DNA from 2 places in the Gordonia rubripertincta genome. Region 2 is predicted to be linked to the other one. Evidence: riboswitches for the same ligand, from Rfam matches in the RefSeq annotation. Region 2 holds a riboswitch; the other holds the start of a gene.
The links. A riboswitch is a leader RNA that binds a small molecule or an ion and turns the genes downstream of it on or off. The one in region 2 is predicted to bind S-adenosylmethionine.
Positions count from the first base shown of each region.

Region 1 (8,488 bases), 2.6 Mb from region 2:
TAGTCGACGTTGCCGAGCAGGCGGACCTGCGGCTTGTCGAGGACTTTGTGCAGCGCGGTGATGATGCCCTTGATGCGCGGGTGATCAGGCGCGACGCCGTAACGGATCAGACCGAACGGAGCCGGCATACGCTCGTAGAGGTCGATGCTGACGCCGCGATCCTTCGCGGTGTCGGACTTCATCAACGCGTCGGCGGCGTAGATCCCGGCGGGACCGGCACCGACGATCGCAACCCGAAGCGGGCGGCTGTTGTCGCTCATGGGGTAGGTGTCTTCCGTTGCTCGGCGCGCCTCGACGGTGCTCTGGTGTCGACACGCTTGGATATGGCCTATCCCTTCTACGGTAGGCGCTCGGTGTCCACTCCCAAAATTAGCTGTGAGGTAATCCTCACTTGTCGACGTCACCGTGATGACGTCGCGTCCCGGGCGTCAGCGTGAGCCGGCCGCTTCGGCGATGGGCGCGACGGCTCGATCGGCCACCCACGGGATCGTCAGCACGGTCGGCACGGACATGGCGCTGCCGACCTCCTGGGGCAGATAGACGACACGTCCGGATCGAGCCGCCTCGAGCCGGGTGAACGCGGGGTTGGCCCGCAGCTTGTCGTTCGAGCCCTCCCAGTCGACGGCGACGACGATGTCGGCCGCGTCGAGCCGGTCGAGGCTCTCAGCGGGCAGTTCGCCGTAGAACCCGCTGGTGATCGCGTCCCGGAGAGCGGGTGGGAAGGTGAGGCCGTAGCCGGCGACGGTTTGGGCGCGGCCGTCCTCGGGCCCGTACACCGAGACCCCGCCGGTCGGGCTCGCGGTCACCACGACGGCGGTCTTGCCGGCGAACTGCGGGTTCTCCGACCGGATGCCCGCGAGGAAGGCCTCGGTCTCGCCGACCTTGCGCCGGGCGAGGTCGGGTTGCCCGATTGCGGTGCCGATCTGGATCGTCTGCGCCTTCCACGGCACCTGCCAGGGCTTGTACTGGGCGGGCCGGAGGATTGTGGGTGCGGTCTTGCTGAGCAGGTCGAACTGGTCGCGGGTGGGGTCGGCGCCCACGGCGGTGATCAGATCCGGGCTGGTGGCGAGCGCCTTGGGGATCTCGTTGCCGAGAGCCGCCGAGGTGTTGGCGAGGACCACCGGTTGCGCGTTGCCGATCAGCTCGGCGTTCCACGGCGCGGTCGCCTGGTCGGGATCGGCGAACGGGGCGATCGTCGTCGGCATGACGCCGAGGGCGAGCAGGGTGTCGCCGTCGCCCACTCCCAGCGCGGCGATCCGCGTGGGTGCCTTCTCGACGACCGCGGGCGCGTAGGCCTGCTGCACGGTGACGGGAATCGAGCCGGTCTCGGGGGTCGGGACGGACGCCGAATCGTCGGCGACCTTCTCCTCGGGAGCGGCGCAGGAGCTCACCACGAGGGCCGCCACGGTCGCCGCGAGCGCGATTCCGGACAGTCGATGGGAAAGCAGACGCATGTGGGTTCCTCGTCGGTCGGGGTTAGGTTAGGCCCACCTTACCGAGTGCGGATTCGGTGCCCGCGTGATTCGACGCGATGGCGGCCGGAGAAGCCGGACGGAGGTCACACCCGGACTGTCGTTACACTTCGCGCCATGGCCAAAGCTGCAGGCGGGGGCCCCGACAAGCCCTCCGGTAAGGGCGCCGCAGCCCGGAACACCTCCCGGGGCGCCGCGCCCGCGAAGAAGCCTGCCCTCGGCAAGGCCGCGTCGAACGACAACGTCGACGCCGCCCTCGTCGAGGAGGGACCACCGAACTGGAAGAACGCGTGGCCGTTCTTCGTGGCGGCGGGTCTGGTCGGGCTGTTCGTGCTGGGGATCGTGCTCTCGAACATCTCGCGGCCACCTGAGGACCGCGTCAGCGCCGACGCGCTGGTCCAGTACGCGATCAACGACCAGTACACGGCCCGCAACGGCCCGAACTACGCCGAGTACCGCGCGAACACCTGCGATGCGGACCTGAACAAGGTCGAGTTCGTCTCTGAGGCCCGATTCCTGGCCGAGAACCAGGCGTCGCTGGATGCGAACGGCCCCATCGAGATCCCCGAGATCACCGATCTGGTGGTCGACGGTGACCGGGCGACCGCGAAGGTCCATTGGCACTATAAGGACAAGCCCGATGACAAGCAGGTCGTGGATACGACCGTGGTGCGCGAGAACGGCGAATGGAAGGTGTGCTCCTCATGACCTATGCCGGCGACCTGACCCCGCGAGAAGCGTGGGAGAAGCTCGAGAACAACCCCGACGCGGTCCTCGTCGACTGTCGGACGCAGGCCGAATGGTCCTTCGTCGGTGTCCCCGACCTCGAGATACTGGGCAAACGCACGATCTTCGCCGAATGGACGACGTTCCCCGAAGGTCGTCGCAACGAGCAGTTCGTCGACCAGTTGCGCAGCGCCGGGGTCACCGACGACCACGAGGTCATCTTTCTCTGCCGCTCCGGGCACCGATCGATCGGTGCGGCCGAGGCGGCGACCGCCGACGGAATCGGCAAAGCCTACAACGTGGTCGACGGGTTCGAGGGTGCCCTCGACGAGAACGACCATCGAGGTGCGTCTGGATGGCGCGCCGAAAATCTGCCGTGGAGGCAATCGTGAGTCCTGATCTGTCCGTGGGATATGAACTGCCGGAAGGTCTTTCGCCCGACACCATCGCCGTCCGCGGTGGCCTCGCCCGCTCCGGTTTCCACGAGACCGCCGAGGCGCTGTACCTGACCAGCGGTTACGTCTACGACTCCGCCGAGGCCGCCGAGCGCGCCTTCACCGGCGAGGACCAGCGGTTCGTCTACTCCCGGTACGGCAACCCGACGGTCCACATGTTCCAGGAGCGGCTGCGCCGGCTCGAAGGTGCCGAGGCCTGCTTCGCGACCGCCAGCGGCATGGCCGCGGTGTTCGTGGCGCTCGGTGCGCTGCTCAAGGCCGGTGACCGGCTCGTCGCCGCCCGCAGCCTGTTCGGCTCGTGCTTCGTCGTGTGCAACGAGATCCTGCCGCGCTGGGGCGTCGAGACCGAGTTCGTCGACGGCGAGGATCTCGAACAGTGGGAGCGGGCGCTGTCCAAGCCCACCACCGCGGTCTTCTTCGAGACCCCGTCCAACCCGATGCAGACGCTCGTCGACGTTGCCAAGGTTTCTGAGCTGGCTCACGCCGCGGGTGCGAAGGTGGTGCTGGACAACGTCTTCGCCACCCCGCTGCTGCAGCGCGGCCTGGATCTCGGCGCCGACGTCATCGTCTACTCGGGCACCAAGCACATCGACGGCCAGGGGCGCGTCATGGGCGGTGCCGTCCTCGGCGCCAAGGAGTACATCGAGGGCCCGGTGCAGCAGCTGATGCGCCACACCGGCCCGGCGCTGAGCCCGTTCAACGCCTGGACGCTGGTCAAGGGTCTGGAGACGATGCGCCTGCGCGTCGACGCCTCGGTGTCCTCGGCCCTGCGCATCGCCGAGTTCCTGGAAGCCGACCCGCGCGTACGCTGGGTCAAATACCCGTTCCTGCAGTCACATCCGCAGTTCGAGCTGGCCAAGAGTCAGATGTCCGGTGGCGGGACCGTGGTGACCTTCGAGCTCAACGACCACGACGGCATCGACGGCAAGAAGCGCGCCTTCGAGGTCCTCAACGCGCTGAAGGTCATCGACATCTCCAACAACCTCGGCGATTCCAAGTCGCTGATCACCCACCCGGCCACCACCACGCACCGCGCGATGGGGCCCGAAGGACGCGCCGCGATCGGTCTCAGCGACTCCGTCGTCCGTCTCTCGGTCGGCCTCGAGGGCATCGACGACCTGCTCGCGGATCTGGATCAGGCGCTCGGCTGACGCGTAACCCCCCCGTTCTCGGCAGAGTGACAACCCTTCGGGGGTGCTGGGTTTGCCGGAAAAGGGTGGTTTGTCGCCGTCGCCTGCTTCAGATCGTGCGGATCCCCAGCGCGTTCAGGACGGTCCGCAGTTTGAACGCGGTCTCGTCCAGCTCCGCCTGCGGGTCGGAGTGTTCGACGATGCCGCCGCCCGCCCAGGTGCGCAGGCTCCGACCATCGGCGGCGAGTTCGGCGCAGCGGATGGTCACCATCCATTCGCCGTCGCCGGCGGCGTCGCACCAGCCGACCGCGCCGGCGTAGAAGCCGCGGTCACCCTCGACGTCGCGGATGATCTGTGCGGCAACGTCACTCGGTGTTCCGCACACCGCGGGGGTGGGGCCGAGGAGCAGTGCGAGGTCGAGGGCGGTGGTCGCCGGATCGCGGAGCGTCGCGCGGATCGGGGTGGCGAGATGCCAGACCTCGCCGGTCGACTCGAGCTTCGGCGCCGTAGGCGCGTCGATGTCGTCGCAGAGGAGTCCCAGGCGTTCACGCAGATGGTCGACGACGAACGCATGTTCCGCGAGATCCTTTGCCGAAGACAGCAATTCGTCGGCGGTTGCACGGTCGACGGCGGGGTCGGCGGACCGTGGGGCCGAACCCGCGTAGGGGTGACAGGTCACCGTCGAACCCGACTTCCGGAGCAGTACCTCGGGACTTGCGCCGATCAGCCACGTGCCCGAACCTGTTGCGGCGCCGACATCCACGCCGAAGGCGTTGTGTCCGGCATTGCCGCCGGCCAGGGCGTCGACGAACTCGGCCGGCCGAACCGGCTCGTCGAGCACGAGGTCGACGCTGCGCGCGAGCACCACTTTTCCGACGTGGCCCGCGACGATGCGCTTCACCGCGTGCGCGACACGTTCGCGGTGCTCCTCGGCGTCGGGGTGGAGCACGGTCGAGATCGCTCGCCGCGACAACGGGCCGGTCCCGGGCAGCGGTGGCTCGCCGGTCCGGAGTCGTGCGGGGGCGACCAGTGCCGCCGGGTCGCGGACATCGAAGGGAATCGCGCCGGTCAGCGACTCGACCTCGCCCTCCCGTAGCGCGGCGGACGCCCCGTCGACGTCGGTGAACGACCGGACCACCCCTTCGCCCCGCACGGTGCCGTGCGGACGCGACAACACGAAGACCTCACTCGATGACACGACTGCCAGGGTACAGGTAAGCCTGTCCTAACTAGGAATCACGGTGAATCTAAATTGACACTTTTCTCCGGGATCCGCGAACCTTGTCGCAGGTCATGAGTACCAGTGACAAGCCCCGGCTCGCTGGTCGGCAACCCTCCTCCACGGTGGGGTGCTCCGGGTGACGACCTGGCTGCGTTCGAACCCGAATGCGGCAAGTGTGGATTCTCGAGGAGTTCTTGTCATGACTGCTGTGCTCTCGGCACCCGTCACCTCTGTCCGTCCGGCCAGTGCCGCGGTGTCCGCCATCGCGGACCGGGCGCCCGTCATCCCCGCGCTCGCATCGGTGGTCGGTGCGGATGCGCAGGTTCCCGTCGCCGCCGGATTCAGCGTCCGGTACGCCAATCTCGACTACGCGGCGAGCGCCCCGGCGCTGGCGTCGGTGGCCGCGCAGGTCGCCGGCACCCTCGGCGAGTACGCGAGCGTGCACCGCGGTGCAGGTCACCTCTCGCAGGTCACCACCCGCCGCTACGAGGCCGCCCGCGAGACCGTGCGCGATTTCGTCCGCGGCCGCGTCGGCGACACCGTCGTCTTCACCCGCAACACCACCGACGCGATCAACCTCGCCGCCCACATCACGCCCGGCGACGTCGTGGTCCTCGACATCGAGCACCACGCCAACCTGCTGCCGTGGTGCGCACCGAAGGACGGTGGAAACCGGGCCCGCGTCGTCACCGCCTGCGACACCATCGAGGACACCCTGGTGGCGATCGAGGCCGAACTCGCGTCGAAACCGGCGTCGCTTCTCGCGGTGACCGCCGCGTCGAACGTCACCGGCGAGGTCCTGCCGATCGGTCGGCTGGCCTCGATCGCCCACCGCCACGGCGCACGCATCCTGGTCGACGCGGCGCAGCTCGTCGCGCATCGCCCCATCTCGATCGTCAGCCACGGCATCGACTACCTCGCCTTCTCCGGACACAAGGCCTACGCACCCTTCGGTGCCGGCGTCCTGATCGGACGTTCCGATTGGTTCGACGCCGCCGACCCGTACCTCGCCGGCGGGGGAGCGACCGCCGACGTCGAGCTGGGTGGCGAGGAGAGTTCGGCCGGGACCACCTGGCACACCGGCGCCGCCCGCCACGAGGCCGGCTCGCCGAACGTGCTCGGCGCCGTGTCGATCGCCGAGGCGTGCACCGCGCTCGCCGAGCTGGGGCCGGAGGCCATCGGCCTCCACGAACTCCGGCTCTGCGAACGGCTCGACGCCGGCCTCTCCCGCATCGGCGGCGTACGTCCCCTGCAGATCTTCACCGACTCGACCGACCGCGTCGGCATCGCCGGCTTCACCGTCGACGGCTTCGCCCCGCGGGCTGTGGCCGAATACCTGAGCAGCGAGCACGGAATCGGGGTGCGGGACGGCAAGTTCTGCGCCCACCCGCTGCTCAAGCGACTCGGTCATCCCGAAGGGGCCGTCCGCGCGAGCTTCGGTGCGGGCACCACCTCTGACGACGTCGACCGCCTGCTCGACGCGCTCGGCACGCTCTGCGCCACCACGACCACCGACCGACCCGAACTCGACGAGGGGTACCCCGCATGACCGTCCAACTCGACACTCCGCGCAACGCGGTCACCATCGGCCGTCCCGGCTTCCAGGTCGCGATCGCGGGAGATGCCGTTGCCCAGACCTTCCCGATCATCGTGCGTCGCGAGACCCTGCGGGACGCCCAGCGAGCGCGCTCGCTGCTGCGGGCCGGCACCCACGACCAGGCGAACTTCGTCGTGGCCCTCGAGATCGAGGTGGCGATCGCGCCGAACGCGGCATCGGCACGCGCCGCCGTCGAGCAGGCCGGAATCGCCGCCGACAACTCGGACACCATCCGCTACGTCGGCACGACCCACGGCCTGATCACCCTGCTGCGCGACATCTATGCCGCCGAGGTCGCCGACGCGGTGATCCTGGTCCCGATCGACGGTTCGGCCACCGACAGCCGGATACGCGAGCAGGTGCTCCCGGCCTTCGCCGACATCCGCCACCGAGTGGCCTGACCGACCCGACGCGCAATCGCCGCTTCCGGCTCACGATCGCTGCACGTAGCGATCGCGGCCGGAGGTGGCGATTCCGCTTTCGCCTCGGAAGAACACGAACCGCCGACGACAGCGTGTGTCGTCGGCGGTCGTGAATGACTGCGCGGGTGGCGTCAGCCGCGCGAGGGCTCGTTGGCCTCGTGGGGGTGAGCGGCGAGACGGTCGATGGCCTCCTGGGCGACCTTCTCGGCAGCTTCGCGGCCGACCCAACCGCCCGGCTGGACCTCCTTGCCGGGCTCGAGGTCCTTGTAGTGCTCGAAGAAGTGCGAGATCGGACCCAGCTCGTACTCCGACACGTCGGAGATGTCCTTGATGTGGTCCCAGCGCACGTCACCGGCAGGCACGCACAGCAGCTTGTCGTCGCCGCCGGCCTCGTCGGTCATCGTGTACATGCCGACGATGCGGGCGCGCACGATGATGCCGGGAAAGACCGACTCGGGCAGCAGGACCATCGCGTCGAGCGGGTCACCGTCCTCGCCGAGGGTGCCGTCGATGTAGCCGTAGTCGGCCGGGTAGCCCATCGAGGTGTACAGGTAGCGGTCGAGGTAGACCTTCCCCGTCTCGTGGTCGACCTCGTACTTGTTTCGGCCACCTTTGGGGATCTCGATGGTCACATCGAATTCCACTGTTCCTCCTGGCAGTTGCGGATCGGGGGTGTGATCGCCGGACGGCCCAGATGGCCGCGCGTCGCAACAACGATACTGTTAGTCCGACGACCTCGGACTTCGTACCCCCGCAGTTCGCGGGTGTTTCGAACCCCGGACCGCTCATATCCGACATTTCGGTCAGTGCAGCATCGGTCGGTCAGTGCAATATCGGTTGGGACAGTGCGAGAGATCCGGAGGCTTCGTGGGCGCAACCACCAGACCCGCAGGTCGTGATCGCAGACCCCGCAGTCGCAAACTCCTCTGGTGGACGATCGTCGCCGTCGTGGTCCTCGCGCTGGTATCGACCGCTGCGGTGGTCGTGGCACTCCGTCTCGACAGTGAGGCCGAGCTGCCGCCGGGGATCCCGCCGCAGCCCGCCGCGATCTCCCTCGACCCGCAGATCGACCCCGTCGCGGCCACCGCTCCGGCCCCGACGCCGGCCGGGGTGTCCCGGGCGATCGCCCCCGCTCTGCGGAATCCGGCGCTCGGCGTCCTGAGCGGCATGATCTCGGACTCGCTGACCGGCGAGGTGCTGTGGTCGCGCAACCCCACCCGTCCGCGCATCCCGGCGTCGAACGACAAGGTTCTCTCGGCCGCGGCCTTCCTCGAGGCCATGCCGCACGACGCGCGCCTGACCACGACGGTCGTCGCCGGGTCGAACGGACAGGTGATCCTCAAGGGCGCCGGCGATCCGACCCTGACGGCGCAGCCCGCCGATGCCGACACCTTCTACAGCGAACCCGCCCGGATCGCCGACCTCGCCGAGCAGATCAAACAGGCCGGCATCCCGGTCACCTCG
Region 1 covers NZ_CP136136.1:478,071-486,558, reverse strand. The annotation lists gene RVF83_RS02080 (FAD-dependent oxidoreductase) at 1-260, opposite strand, end outside; gene RVF83_RS02075 (ABC transporter substrate-binding protein) at 429-1,454, opposite strand; gene RVF83_RS02070 (DUF4878 domain-containing protein) at 1,590-2,180, shown strand; gene RVF83_RS02065 (rhodanese-like domain-containing protein) at 2,177-2,590, shown strand; gene RVF83_RS02060 (O-succinylhomoserine sulfhydrylase) at 2,587-3,804, shown strand; gene RVF83_RS02055 (isochorismate synthase) at 3,893-4,960, opposite strand; SAM riboswitch class IV at 5,073-5,187, shown strand; gene RVF83_RS02050 (aminotransferase class V-fold PLP-dependent enzyme) at 5,205-6,554, shown strand; gene RVF83_RS02045 (hypothetical protein) at 6,551-7,003, shown strand; gene RVF83_RS02040 (inorganic diphosphatase) at 7,156-7,668, opposite strand; gene dacB (D-alanyl-D-alanine carboxypeptidase/D-alanyl-D-alanine endopeptidase) at 7,973-8,488, shown strand, end outside.
Region 1: another riboswitch for S-adenosylmethionine. It lies ahead of RVF83_RS02050 (aminotransferase class V-fold PLP-dependent enzyme); the one in region 2 lies ahead of RVF83_RS14075 (bifunctional o-acetylhomoserine/o-acetylserine sulfhydrylase).

Region 2 (8,488 bases):
AGCGCAGGTCGTATGCAGCAGCCCTATCGACCGTGGCCTTCACCGCACGCTCGGCCAGTGAACGGTTGGTGAGCTGGTAGTCGATCCGCCAGCCGGAGTCGTTGTCGAACGCCTTGCCGCGCCACGACCACCACGAGTACGGGCCGCTCTCACCGGGATAGAGCTCCCGGGTGACGTCGTGCCAACCGGTTTCCAGGAGACCACCCACCCACGCGCGCTCATGCGGCAAGAAGCCCGGGCTCTTCAGGTTGCCCTTCCAGTTCTTGATGTCCGCCTCGGCGTGGGCGATGTTCCAGTCGCCGCCGACGACGACGTGGCGGTCGCTGCGGACGAGCCGACCGAGGTGGGCGCCGAACTCGTCGAGGAACCGCTCCTTCTCCTCGTACTTGGCGATGTCCTTCTCGGCGTCGGTGAGCGCCGCACCCTTCGGCAGGTACAGACTGGCCGCGGTCACCGGCCCGAGGTCGGTGTCGAGGTCGACCTCGAGGTAGCGGCCCAGGTCGTCGAACTCCGCACTTCCGAAACCGAAACGGACGGCGGCCGGCTCGGTGCGTGTCAGCACGCCGACACCGGCGTGCCCCTTGACCGACGACTCACTCATCGTGAGATGCCATCCGGCGTCGAGGGCAGGGGCGAGGGCGTCCCGGGCGAGGTCTCCACTCGCCCGCACCTCCTGCAGCAGCACGACATCGAGCGACGAGTCCTCCAACCAGGGCAGGAAGCCGCGGTTGGTCTCGGAACGATGCTTGACCGCCGCGCGGATTCCGTTGACGTTGACCGTGGAGAGGGAGAGTGGCACGGGGTCACATCCTACGGACGTGGTCCGACAGACCGACGCCCGCAGCACCGGTCCGAGGACAGCTCCACGACGTCTCGGAATGAGACGAGAAAGAGGTAAGGCAACCCTTGCGCACCCCGGGCAGGTATGTAAGCATTACCTAATCCAGGCACGAGGTTAGGTCCCGAGATGTTCGTTTGTATTTGCCGCGCGGTCACCGTCGACGAGGTTCATGAGCACTGCGATGCCGGGGCTTTCACCGTCGACGACATCAGCGACCGCTGCGGCGCGGGCGAGGGATGCGGTACCTGCCTGGAGAAGCTCGACAGCATCCTGAGTGAAAGGCTGGCCACCTCGACGAGCGCTGCGTGATCTGACATCCGACAACTCCGTTAACAACCTCGCGCGAGTGACGCGCGCGGGGCGTTTTGCCGTGTTAGCTTCATCACTACGATTCTTCGGCTAACGGGAGGCTGTCAAATGCGTGGCGACGACGAGGTCATTGCACTTCTCAACGAGCAGCTCACAAGCGAGCTGACCGCGATCAACCAGTACTTCCTCCACGCGAAGATGCAGGAGAGCTGGGGTCTCACGGAGATCGCCGCCAAGACCCGTGCCGAGTCCATCGAGGAGATGACGCACGCGGAGATCCTCACCGACCGCATCCTCTTCCTCGACGCGCTGCCGAACTACCAGCGCCTGCTGCCGCTGCGTATCGGTCAGTCCATCCGCGAACAGTTCGAGTCGGACATGGCGATCGAGGTCGAGGTCGTCGAACGCCTGCGCCCGGGCGTCGCGATGTGCCGCGAGAAGGGCGACATCACCAGCGCGAACCTCCTCGAGAAGATCCTCGCTGACGAGGAAGAGCACATCGACTACCTCGAGACGCAGCTCGAGCTGATCAACAAGCTCGGCGAGCCGCTCTACCTGTCGAAGACGATCGCGACGCCGCCCACCAACGGCTGACGTCCCCCGCTCAGGCGCGTACCGGGCGCCGGCCCGCGGTCACGAACGCGACGACCGCGACCGCGATGCCGGCGACGGCCAAGAACGCGCCGATCACCGCCGGTGACAGGAATCCCCACCCGGCACCGACCACCACGCCCCCGAGGAACGCACCTGCGGCGTTGGCGATGTTGAGCGCCGAGTGATTGAGGGCGGCGGCCAACGTCTGGGCGTCGGCCGCCACATCCATGAGGCGTGTCTGTAGCGCGGGGATCATCGTCGTTCCGGTCAGCGCGACGAGGTATGTGAGTGCGAGTGCCGCCCAGGCATTCTCGGCGAGTACGGCGAAGGCTGCGAGCGTCACCGCACTGGTGGACAGTCCGGCGAGGATCGCGGTCGAGACGTTGCGGTCGGCCGCCCAGCCGCCGACGAAGTTGCCGGTCACCATGCCCAGTCCATACAGCATCAGGGCGATGGGGACGACCGAGACCGGCAGTCCCGTCACCGAGGTGAGGGCCGAGTTCAGGTACGTGTAGAAGGCGAACATCCCGCCGAAGCCGACGACACCGATCACCAGGGTGAACCACACCTGCGATCGCCGGAGCGCGCCGAGCTCGGTCAGCGGGTCGGTGATCGTCATGCCGGACAGGCTCGGAAGCACGCGGGACAGCGAGACGACGGTCGCGACGCCGACGACCACGACGATCGCGAAGGCGGTGCGCCAACCGAACGTCTCCCCCAGCCAGGCCGCGGCAGGTACGCCGACGACGTTCGCGACCGACAGACCGAGCATCACCTGCCCGACCGCCTTGGCGCGATTCCGCGGACCCGCCAGGTGCGCGGCGACCAGCGCCGCGACGCCGAAGTACGCACCGTGCGGAAGGCCGGCGACGAATCGCGCCACGAGAAGGAGTTCGTACGACGGCGCCAGGACGGTGGCGAGGTTTCCGATGGTGAATGCCACCATCAGGGAGATCAGGAGCACCCGCCGTGACATCCGCGCCGTGAGCGCTGCGATCAGCGGAGCGCCGACCACCACACCGAGTGCATAGGCAGAGATGACGTGTCCGGCGGTGGGCTCGGAGACGCTTAGAGACCCGGCGATGTTCGGCAGCAGACCCATCGCGACGAACTCGGTGGTCCCGATACCGAAACCGCCCAGGGCGAGCGCGAGGATGGTCAGCCGGCGGGCACGCCTCGAGATCCCCGATGAGGGACGCTCAGCGACGTCCGATGTCGTGTCGTCGAGCGCGGTGAGAGCGAGGCCGTCCGGTGCACCGGCGGTCGACGTGGGGGCTTCAGGCACGCCTCATGCCAACCGGCCGTCCGGCACCGCCATTCCCCTAGCACCGGTGAGTTCGTTCACATGGCGAAAGACGAGCCTGTGTGCAGGGGATTACTCCGAGCCGGAGTCACCGCCGGAGGAACTGTCCGAACCGCCACCGCTGTCGCCGGGGCTGCTGGAATCCGAGCCGCTGCCGGCGGAGTCCGACGTCGAACCTCCGCTACTGCTGTCGGGGCCGCCGGAACCGCTCGAGTCCGAACCGCCGGACTCCGAGTTCCCGGAGTCGGTGCTGCCGGAATCGCCGCCGGGACCGGCCGAACCCGAGGCGTCGTCACTCGACGGTCCAGCCGACGAGTCGGTCTCCGACCGCGTGACGCCCGGATCGCCGCCGGTCGACGGGTCGGTCCCGCCTCCACCGCCGGCCGGGGTGTTGTCGTATTCGACGGCCGGTATCGAGGTGTCCCCGTCCGTCGAGGTGTCCCCGTCCGTCGAGGTGTCCCCGCCCGTCGAGGTGCCCCCGGTCGACGGGCCGACGGCCACCTCGGCGACCGCAGGCGAACCGGTACCGCTGCCCGCTGCCTCGATCTCCGGTGCTGTGGTCTCGGGATCGTCGTCGACGGTGGCGACGAACCGGGCCAGCGCAAGTGTTGTGGAGGAGTCGTCGTCGGCCGGCAGTGCGAGGGCGTTCGGCTGCGAGGTGATCGTCGGTCCGACGATCGCGCCCGCCCAGTACCGCACGAAGTTCACCGGCAGCAACACGATGCTGCGCACGCTGGCGGCGAGTGCGTTCACACCACGCATGAGGCGGGCCGGGGACAGGCTCACGATGCCTTGCAGGATGTCCTCGAACACGAAGAGGTCGGGCAGATAGGCCCCGTAACCGAGTTGCGGTAGCGGCGGCAGGAATCCCTGGACCAGCCGGACGACGGGCTGCAGATTGGCCAGCGTGATGCCTAGCGGCAGGCCGATCGTCGGACGGCCGGACAGGAAGTCGCCGATCTCGCCGGTGTATCCGATGTCGTTGGCCCAGCCCTGGACCAGCTCCGCGAACGCGGACTTCGCCCCGACCATGCAGACCGTCCCGGTCGCGGTACCCGCGCCGCTGCACGAGACCGGCCGCGTCGCCCACTGCGACGCGGGGTCGCGATACATCGCATACGGGTAGAGGAAGTGCTTCGTCTGGTATCCGAGGATGCCGTCGATGGCACCGATGGGGTCGTACAACGGATCCGGCAGGTCACAGATGGGGTCGCCGTCGATGCACACCGACACCACACGATCGGACACCGTTCCGAACCCGGCGTCCGCACCGTTCGCGCCGCGCGGCCCCGACATGGTCAGACCGGGGATCACACCGATCATCGACAGCTCGATACCCCGCCCGGTCTTGTCGCCGGCACGTCGCGGATCGGAGTACAGCTCGCCACTGATGACATCCGGGTCGATGGTCACCATGACCGGGTTGCCGTCGTCGTCGAGCAACGGCTCACCGTTCTCGTCGATCGCGACGACCTCACCGGCCGTGCCGTTCCCGATCTCGGACAGCACGTCACCGGCCACCCGGGCGCCCTGCGAGTATCCGGCCACGACGACGGGCTTGCCCTGACACTGCGACTGGTAGCCGGCGATCGACGACTTGGTCGCCGCGGTCCCCTGCGCGACGCTCGAGTCGTATCCCGTCGCTCCCAGCGGCCACAGGGTCGTCGGGTAGTCCGCGTAGATGACCTGGTAGGCGTTGTCGCCGGCGTACGGGGAGTTCGGATCGGGTTGGTTGTCGGGCCCGAGCCCCGTGTAGCGCTGTTTCACGCCGACGAGGTACTGCCCCTCCGGGTCGTTGGTGCCGCCCACGATGACGACCGCGCCCGCGCCGCACGAGTCCGCCTTCGCCCCGGGGACACCGCCGACCAGGCCGAAGGACAACGCCACCGCCACACCGGTCGCGGTTGCGATCAGAAACGACGTCCGACGCGACCTGAGATGCTCCATTGCCCGCATGAGGCGCACTCCTCACCGCACCCGGACACGCTTCGGGATGACAAGGCGTCCTCCGCCGGGATTGACCCGAACGTTAGGGCATCGAATCGAACCTGACAGGACCCTGAGAACTGCTAATGATTGTGAACAGGCAGTTCGCGCTGCTCATCCGCCGATTTCAACCGCTCGGAGGACACGTCCAGTACACGGTTTCGAAGGCTGGTGACGAGTTCGATTCGGCGTGACCGGGAGGGTTCTCTGGCACTCACATCCGTGTTATATCCTTGTCGCCAGGTCATGAGTATCAGCGACAAGCCCCGGCTTGCTGATCGGCAACCCTCCAACCGCGGTGGGGTGCTCCGGGTGATGACCGGGTTGTGGGATCGCGTAAGCGAAGCCCCGGCAAGCGCGGGTCCGAAGGTCGGACCCCAACAGGGTCGAGTTTGGCCCTGCCGACCGTAGAAAGTGATCAACAGTCATGTCTGATGCCAACGAAGGCACCAATCCGGCCGACAACTGGAGCTTCGAGACCAAGCAGATCCACGTGGGCCAGGCCGCCGACGCAGCCACGAACGCCCGGGCGCTGCCGATCTACCAGACCACCTCCTACGTCTTCAACGACACGCAGCACGCGGCGAACCTCTTCGGTCTCGCGGAGCCGGGCAACATCTACACCCGCATCATGAACCCGACCCAGGACGCGGTCGAGCAGCGGATCGCGGCCCTGGAGGGTGGCGTCGCGGCTCTGCTCGTGTCGTCGGGTCAGGCCGCCGAGACCTACTCGATCCTGAACATCGTCGAGTCCGGCGGCCACGTGGTGTCGAGCCCGCGTCTGTACGGCGGCACCTACAACCTCTTCCACTACACCCTGCCGAAGCTGGGCATCGAGGTGAGCTTCGTCGAGGATCCCGAGGATCCCGCGTCGTGGCAGGCGGCCATCAAGGACAACACCCGTGCGCTGTACGGCGAGTCGATCTCGAACCCGAACAACGAGATCCTCGACATCAAGGGCATCTCCGAGGTCGCACACCGCAACGGCCTGCCGCTGATCATCGACAACACCGTCGCCACCCCGTACCTGATCAACCCGCTGGCCCACGGCGCCGACGTCGTCGTCCACTCGGCCACCAAGTACATCGGCGGACACGGCACCGCGATCGGTGGCGTGATCGTCGACGGCGGCACCTTCGACTGGCGCGTCCAGCGTGACGGTAAGGACCTGTTCCCCGGCTTCACCACCCCGGACCCCAGCTACCACGGTGCGGTCTTCGCCGACCTCGGCGCTCCGGCCTACGCACTCAAGGCCCGCGTGCAGTGGCTGCGCGACACCGGTGCGGCGATCGCCCCGTTCAACGCCTTCCTGCTCGCCCAGGGCCTCGAGACCCTGAGCCTGCGCATCGAGCGTCACGTCTCCAACGCGCAGAAGGTCGCGAAGTTCCTCGAGGGTCACGCCCAGGTCGAGTCCGTCGCCTACGCCGGTCTCGAGTCCTCGCCGTGGTACCAGCGCGGCCAGGAACTCGCTCCCAAGGGCCAGGGTGCGATCATCGCCTTCGAGATCAACGGCGGTGTGGACGCGGGCAAGAAGTTCGTCGACGCCCTGACCCTGCACAGCCATGTGGCCAACATCGGCGACGTCCGTTCGCTGGTGATCCATCCGGCCTCGACCACCCACAGCCAGCTGACCCCCGAGGAGCAGCTCGCCGCAGGTGTCACCCCGGGCCTGGTCCGCCTGGCCGTGGGTATCGAGGGAATCGACGACATCCTGGCGGACCTCGAACAGGGCTTCGCAGCCGCCAAATAGGACAGGTGAGGCAGTTTTGTCGGTGAGTATCGACCTGAACGCGCAAGCGTCTGATCAGCCCGACTGGGAATCGGTCCCGGACGGGAAGCTCGTCGGCATGAGCATCGGCTCGCTGCCTCTCGACAGCGGCGAACGGATCGACAACGTCACCCTGGCGTTCCAGCGCTGGGGGACGTTGTCGCCGTCCCGCGACAACGTCATCCTCACCCTGCACGCCCTCACCGGCGACTCCCACGTCACCGGTCCCGCCGACGCCGAGCACGAGACGCCCGGCTGGTGGGACGGCCTCATCGGCCCGGGCCAGGCGATCGACACCGATGAGTGGTGCGTCATCTCGGCCAACGTGCTCGGCGGCTGCAAGGGCTCGACCGGTCCCGGGTCCCTCGCCTCCGATGGCCGTCCCTGGGGTTCACGGTTCCCGCAGATAACCGTGCTCGACCAGGTCCGCGCCGAGGTCGCACTCCTCGACCGCCTCGGAATCCGCAGCGTCGGAGCAGTTCTCGGCGGTTCGATGGGTGGAGCCCGTGCACTCGAGTGGGCCATCGAATACCCGGACCGCGTCCGAAGCGCACTGGTGCTGGCCGTCGGCGCCCGCGCCACCGCCGACCAGATCGGCATCCAGACCACTCAGATCGCCGCCATCAAGTCCGACCCGGCCTGGCACGGCGGCAACTACCACGGAACCGGCCAGACGCCGCTGACCGGGATGGGCATCGCCCGTCAGATCGCGCACCTGTCCTACCGCAGCGAACCGGAACTCGACGAGCGCTTCGCCAATGAACCGCAGGGCGACGAGCAGCCGCTGCTCGGTGGCCGGTACGCCGTCCAGAGCTACCTCGAGCACCAGGCGTCGAAGCTGATGCAGCGTTTCGACCCGGGCAGTTACGTGGTGCTCACCGAGGTCCTCAACCATCACGACGTCGGCCGCAACCGCGGCGGCGTCAAGAAGGCGCTCAACGAGTGCAAGGTCCCGGTCATCGTCGGCGGGATCGATTCGGATCGCCTGTACCCGTTGCGGTTACAAGCCGAGCTCGCCGAAGAACTGGGCAACTGCGTCGGCGGCCTGCAGGTCGTGCGATCCGACACCGGACACGACGGCTTCCTCACCGAGTTCGACGCCATCAGCGACCTGCTCAAGCGCACGGTCGAGCTCGCACGCCGCGACGCCTGATCCCGGGCCCACCCGGGACCGGATAACGGCCGCTCAGCGCGGGACGGGGACCGGTGTACTCGACGAGGCCGGCGGTGCCGTCCGAACGGCTCCGGACTGCTCTTCACTGGGCGACGCCCCCGACGCCTGACCGGGAGCCGACGTGTTCGGCGTCGGCTGGGTCAGCGGCGGCGGAGCCGGCGTGGTGTTGCGCGGCCGCAGCTCCTTGGGCAACAGCGTCGGCGGGATCGGGGGCGGCGTCGAGCCCGGCGCGAACGGCAGCGTCGGCCATGGGAACGGCGACAGCGTGCGAGTGCTGGTCGTCCCGGTCGACGGCGCGGTCGGCGGCAACTCGGTGGTGGCCCAGCCCGGCTGTTCGTTCCACGCCGGGGGTTCCTCCGGCTGCAGCGGTGGGGCGGGCTGCTCGTAGGTCTGTTCGACCGGCTGATCGGGAACCTGCGTCACTGGAGCCGAGGTCGTCGGCACCGGCTTCGAACTCTGTTCGCTCGACGTGGCGACCGCGGGGACGCTGCCGACCGTCGACGACGGCTCGGG
Region 2 covers NZ_CP136136.1:3,091,660-3,100,147, reverse strand. The annotation lists gene RVF83_RS14100 (exodeoxyribonuclease III) at 1-799, opposite strand, end outside; gene RVF83_RS14095 ((2Fe-2S)-binding protein) at 968-1,150, shown strand; gene bfr (bacterioferritin) at 1,259-1,744, shown strand; gene RVF83_RS14085 (MFS transporter) at 1,755-3,029, opposite strand; gene RVF83_RS14080 (cutinase family protein) at 3,120-5,003, opposite strand; SAM riboswitch class IV at 5,276-5,397, shown strand; gene RVF83_RS14075 (bifunctional o-acetylhomoserine/o-acetylserine sulfhydrylase) at 5,461-6,783, shown strand; gene metX (homoserine O-acetyltransferase MetX) at 6,800-7,954, shown strand; gene RVF83_RS14065 (hypothetical protein) at 7,988-8,488, opposite strand, start outside.